Regions from separate parts of the Erwinia sp. AC075 genome, predicted to be linked through region 1. Evidence: predicted binding sites of a transcription regulator. Region 1 holds the regulator's gene; the other holds the start of a gene.
What was found. Region 1 encodes CRP, which controls carbon source genes, mostly activating them, when cyclic AMP is high. Its sites were predicted from a motif close to ATGTGANNNNNNTCACAT; they were not measured.

Region 1 (3,120 bases):
AACCAGATGGTGCCGCCGAAGGCAATCAGGCAACCCATCAGCGTATCCAGTAAACGCGGCAGCAGGAAGTCTGCGCCGTTAAGCGAGAGCAGCTGCAACGAATACACTGCGGTGACCGTAAAGCCAATCATCGCAAAGCCGTAGAATTTACGGATAAACAGGTAGCTGATAAGGGTGATGGCTAACATCACCAGCAGCACGATGGATTCGGGTGCCTGCAGGCGCAAGGTCACCGCGGCAATCACCAGCCCGGCCAGCGTGCCCAGCGCACGGTGCTGGATGCGGACGCGCGTTGCGCTGTAACCGTTCTGGCTGACAAACATGACCGTCATCAGGATCCAGTAGGGTTTGGGCAGATTAAAGAACAGCGCCAGCGAACTGGCAAATGTGAGCATCACCGCGAAGCGGGCGGCGGTGCGCAAGGCGGCCGATTTCAGCGACAAATAGCTTCTGATGGCCGGCAGCAGCGGCAGTCGGCGCTGCCGGTCAGCCATCAAATCGCGCTGATAAAGGGGACGCTGGGTACGCAGCACCCGACCAATCCGGCTGAAGTGGTAATAGCAGAAGGTGCCCACCGGGTTATCCGGATTCTGCCGTGAGATCTTCTCCAGCGCCTGAAGCTGCTTATCCATGGTGAAGCGCTCGGGCAGCTTGTGGTAAAGGATATCGTCGGCCAGTTCACGCAGCCTGGCGGCGATGGTCTGCGCGTTCCAGCGGATCACCGCTTCGGCATGGCTTTGCTCCACCAGCTTTTGCACTTCTTCCGGCTGATGCAGGCTGACGGAGATGTGCTCCTGCAAATCCAGCGCGATTTGAAACGCGCGGGTCAGCCGCTTGTGGTGATTGTTGTTGGTAGCTGACAGCATATGCATCTGCTGATAGCAGGTGGTGATCAGGTCGACCGCTTTTTGCTGACGCGCCAGCAGCGGAGGCAGGGCTTTCTCCGGATCGGTGAGTTTGGTCAGCAGGGTGTATTTCGCTTCGCAGTAACCCGCCAGCTCGCGATAGAGCAGGCTTAAGGTTTCCCGCAGCGGTTGCTCTTTCCACAGCCAGAACCAGACCCAGTTGAACACGCCGTACCAGATGGTGCCGAGCACGTAGAGCATCGGCGGTTCCCACACCGGCATGCGTCCTGCCAGGCTAAGGGTGAAGATTGCGGCTATCAGCGAGCCGGGCAGCAGGCGGCCATGCAGCGGGCTGATTTCACCGGTGACGCCCAGCAGCATCGCCATCGAAAACAGGATCACGGGCAGGGGAACGTGGTGACCGGCAAGATACTGGATCAGGAAACTGCTGAAGGCGAACAGGCTTCCGCCAACGATCAGGCGTTTGAAAAAGCGCTTATGAGGAGTATCAAGGCCAGCGAGGTTGCAACAGGCAGGGACTAAGGAAAACAGCAACCCTTTTTGCAAGTCGCCCAGTAGCCATCCCATCGCTACCGGTAAACAGAGCACCAGCGTCTGGCGCAATGCGTAGTTGATCTCCGGGTGATAAATCAGTCGACGCCACATCACTCCACACCAAATAAAAAGGCGCAACACCAGGTGTTGCGCCGTGGATCAGAGCCGATTAGCGAGTGCCGTAGACAACGATAGTTTTACCGTGTGCCGAGATCAGGTTCTGATCTTCCAGCATCTTCAAAATGCGTCCCACTGTTTCACGAGAACAGCCAACGATTTGCCCAATTTCCTGGCGGGTGATCTTGATCTGCATCCCATCCGGGTGCGTCATGGCGTCCGGTTGTTTTGCCAGGTTCAGCAAGGTCTGCGCGATGCGACCCGTCACATCGAGGAAAGCTAAATTGCCCACTTTCTCAGAAGTGACCTGCAAGCGATTCGCCATCTGTGCAGACAGGCGCATCAGAATGTCAGGGTTAACCTGGATCAGCTGACGGAATTTTTTGTAAGAGATTTCAGCCACTTCACAGGCTGTCTTCGCGCGTACCCACGCGCTACGCTCCTGACCTTCTTCAAACAGGCCAAGCTCGCCAATAAAGTCGCCCTGATTGAGGTAAGACAGGATCATCTCTTTGCCTTCTTCATCCTTGATAAGCACCGCTACTGAACCTTTGACGATATAGTAGAGGGTTTCTGCCTTTTCACCCTGATGAATCAGCGTGCTCTTGGATGGATACTTATGAATATGGCAATGAGACAGGAACCATTCAAGTGTCGGGTCTGTTTGCGGTTTGCCGAGAACCATTCGCTGTTATCCTCTGTTGTAATCGTGCCTAAATACAGGGGCAGAGTTCCCTGCCAGGCGTTGAAATAGTCAAGCGTTTCCCATCAGGAAATTTATTCGGGCCTCTGTTAAAAGCCTGGCTCGTTATGCGATTCGTTTCGTCGTGCCTGTAGAGTACTGACGAAAATATTACAGCTTTGTTTGTAGCACAGCTTTCAACGAGTGTCTTGTGTTGTCTCGCTTCAGCATAGTGCGAAAATTGCCGCATTGCCGTTTTTCTGCCTAAAGCGTAATCTGGCGATAACTGAATGAATTAGAGGAAATTGTTATGCAGGCTCGAGTCAAGTGGGTTGAAGGGTTAACGTTTTTGGGAGAATCCTCATCCGGGCATCAGGTTCTGATGGACGGAAATGCGGGCGATAAAGCCCCGAGCCCGATGGAGATGGTGTTGATGGCCGCGGGCGGATGCAGCGCAATCGACGTGGTTTCCATTCTGCAGAAGGGCCGCCACGACGTAAAGGATTGCGAAGTGAAGCTCAGCTCCGAACGCCGTGAAGAGGCCCCGCGCCTGTTCACCCACATCAATCTGCACTTTATCGTCACCGGCGTGGCCTTAGGCGATAAAGCGGTGTCGCGTGCCGTCGATCTCTCCGCGGAGAAATATTGCTCGGTGGCACTGATGCTGGGCAAGGGCGTGGAAATCACCCACAGCTATGAAGTGATTGAGTTACCGGCGTAAGTCATCCCATCGCCGCCCTAAGCCCCGTGCCCGCGGGGCTTACTCTATTTTCTTACCCTGGATCAGACGCTTCACCAGCGGCCCCATAATCAGCTCCATCGCCAGCCCCATCTTGCCGCCCGGCACCACCAGCGTATTAATGTGCGAGATAAAGGATCCCTGCAGCATCGACAGCAAATACGGGAAGTCGATATCTTCCA
Region 2 (3,120 bases), 890 kb from region 1:
ATCTTCAGGGAGCGTGCGGATGTGGCAGTAAAACTGGCCGCAAGGCTGAATGGCTATGTAATGGCAGTTTCCTTTTTGATGCTTCTTGTCGTCGCGCTGTTTGGCGAAAAGATCATCACTACCCTTTATGGGCATGACTACACACAATCAGGAAATCTCGTTACGTTATTGTCGTTAGCAACCTGCTTTTCGGCAATGGGAACAGTAGCTTACCGCTACATGGTGAAGGAAGGTGGTTTTAATTACCTGCTGGTCAAGATCGTGGTGCTGGTCGTAATTAGCGTGGCAACCAACTGGTTCTTCATCCGTTTCTGGGGATTAACAGGCGCAGCCTGGAGCGTTCTGGTCACCGAACTGCTCTCCCTGACCGTAATGAATTATTTCTTTAAGAATGCCGTCATTCTTAAAATACAGCTTTCCTCACTTAACTACAAAACATACAAATGAGGTAAAAAATGTTAAAACTCAAAGCAGAATTGAGAAAAGGCGTCTTATACCTGCTCAAGAAAATGCCATGGTCTTATCAGGACCGAGTTTACTATTTTCACACTTTTAAGCGGTTACCTAACATTCGCCAGCCGAAACTGTTTAATGAGAAAATTCTGTACCGCAAATTCGTCACTGGCGACTATGTTCGTTATGGGAATCTTTCGGATAAAGTTTTAGTGCGCGATTACATAGCAAAAACAATTGGTGAAGAGTATTTAATTCCTTTGCTGCATGAAACGGCCGATCCGATTTCATTGCTGGGGCTTAAATCCTTAAAAAACACCGTTATTAAACCGAACCACGGTTCTGGTATGGTAGAAATCTTTCTTGAAGAACCAGACTGTATTCAAAAACAGTTGCTGGTGCGCCGCTGTGAAGAGTGGTTGCGCTGTGATTTCTCGCATCAGTCGCGGGAAATTCATTATCGCTACATTAAGCCGCGCATTCTGGTGGAAGAGTATGTTGGTGATGGCAAGTTTGCCGCCATCGATTACAAATTCCACATGTTCAACAAGAAAGACGGCAACTTTGAGTACGTGCTGCAGATCATCTACAACCGCTGTGGCAACTCACCGCTGTCGATGAACTTCTACGTCAACAACCTGGAGCAGTGCTTCTACAAGATCCGCGATACCGGACTGGATATCAGCGGGGATATGGAAACGTTGAAGAAGGCGCTGGAGCTGAGCAAAAAGCTGGCCAGTGACTTCGACTATGTTCGCGTTGACTGGTACATCAGCGAAGGGCAAATCTTCTTTGGTGAGCTGACCTTTACGCCAGGTGCCGGCATGGTGACCGGGCTGGATATGGGCCTGGATAAGATGATGGGTGATATGTGGTTGCAGGAACACAAAGCAGCCGTATTGCCAGCAACGTCAGGAAGCGTTACGCCGCTGCCGGTGGCCTTTAAGAAGTTTTGATTGAGCCGAATACAATAACGAGCCGCTGACTCTCTGAGTCAGCGGCTCGTTTGTTTTCAGGGCATAGGATAATCAGTTGGGGTGTGGCTCATCACGTCGATAAACACATCTTTGGTGATGTGCCAGAAGTTATGCAGGTTATCCATACTCAGAGTGATACCTAACAGCCCGGTAACGAACCAGCATGACATGCCGATACCCACGCCGGTGAAGACAAAGGCAATGCCTTTGTGGCTGGCCTGACGGCACTTCACGTTAAAGGTGCTGGCAATAAACATCATTACTGCACTAACCAGTTCCCATCTCATCAATACCAGGCTAGCGGTTAAGGTACCCATATCGTTCAAACTCCGAGATTTACTGCCCTGACAAGAGGCGGTGTCATCACCGATCCAGACGAAAAGTTGCCAGGTTGCTTTTCACTTGAACGGACATAACAGGTCACAGAAGTGTGATGACGGTCACATTATATCACTCGATTTTAAAATTTGAACAAAATTTAGGCCTGGTATGGTAGTTTTTTGTCAGTGGAACATTAAGCCTTTTATTAACTGAGGTTTACCGATTTAATTCCAAAATATGGGGAATAATCCGTATAGGGAAAGAATGAAAACCGTCTTACAGGCTATATTACTGCGCATAATTCCTTATATTTTGGAAAATAATTACTCTCCGATATCAATTTTATCTTTAATTTAAGGCAGTTAGCTTTATTTTGAGACGACAAATGACAATTAAACTCATTATAAATGATTAGCCCGATCGTCCGGTTCCACCTCTTATTTTCAACGGCACTGATGAAAACTCAGCAAAAACAGGTGCTTGATATTGCTAGCAATTAACGGGGTTGTTCCATACTTAAACCTTACTTAGCTTTTATTTGACGCGACTTAAGTCAAATTTCCTCTTTGAGATGAATCTGACCTCTTAAAAGTTGTACAACCCGCCAATGGGTTGTAGGATTTTTCATGGTAAAAATCCTTATAACTCATTCCCTTCCATTTCCACAGGGCGGGATCTCTACACCTCAAATACAGCTCACGCCATATTCGCTAAAGCGAAATGCGGTAACGGAGCAATAAAAACAATAAAGGAGGCTTTGTGTTTTCGACTGACGCAAAACAGCGCCCGCTGACGCCTGATGACGTGGCGATCCTGAGTAGCCACTACGTGTTACGGGTCCAGCACAACCAACAGGGCCACATTACCTCTGTGGAAGCACTCCGTGCACAAGGCTAATTCTACGGCTAAAAAACCGCTGCTGACCTTACGCAAAAGTCTGCAACGCATTCATCTGGTGATCATCGTGGTGTCGCTGTTGTTCAGCGGCATCTCGCTGTCGGTGCTGTCGATGTTTGCCCTGCGCAGCTATGCGGAAAACAATCTCCAGCTGGTGGCCACCACCCTCGGCTACAGCGTGCAGCCGGCGGTGCTGGCGGGCGATGCGGATGCGGCTAACGACATCGTGCGGCAAATCGGGGCGAAGGCGGAGTTTGGCCACGCCAGAATTGTCGATGCCCGTAATCGCCTGCTGGTGAACTGGCCTCCATCCGGGGCGCAACATCATCAGGGCGCCGGGGAGCTGGTCACCCACTGGATTTTCCCGCAGCCTGCCAACGTGCCAATCGTGCACAACGGCAAGGTGATTGGACAGGTGTGGTTGAGCGGTGATGCCAGCCGGGTGCTGCATTATCTTAGCCAGGCGTTGAAG

Region 2: AC0IXH_RS15900 (YjcB family protein) is a predicted target of CRP. The motif match lies at 1,859-1,876, and genes of this name have one in related genera.

Annotation. Positions count from the first base shown of each region.
Region 1 covers NZ_CEEDEU010000001.1:4,259,636-4,262,755, forward strand. The annotation lists gene AC0IXH_RS19885 (YccS/YhfK family putative transporter) at 1-1,511, opposite strand, end outside; gene crp (cAMP-activated global transcriptional regulator CRP) at 1,570-2,202, opposite strand; gene AC0IXH_RS19895 (OsmC family protein) at 2,510-2,920, shown strand; gene AC0IXH_RS19900 (phosphoribulokinase) at 2,960-3,120, opposite strand, start outside.
Region 2 covers NZ_CEEDEU010000001.1:3,370,812-3,373,931, reverse strand. The annotation lists gene AC0IXH_RS15910 (MATE family efflux transporter) at 1-447, shown strand, start outside; gene AC0IXH_RS15905 (ATP-grasp fold amidoligase family protein) at 456-1,409, shown strand; gene AC0IXH_RS15900 (YjcB family protein) at 1,466-1,747, opposite strand; gene AC0IXH_RS15895 (hypothetical protein) at 2,511-2,648, shown strand; gene dgcN (diguanylate cyclase DgcN/YfiN) at 2,635-3,120, shown strand, end outside.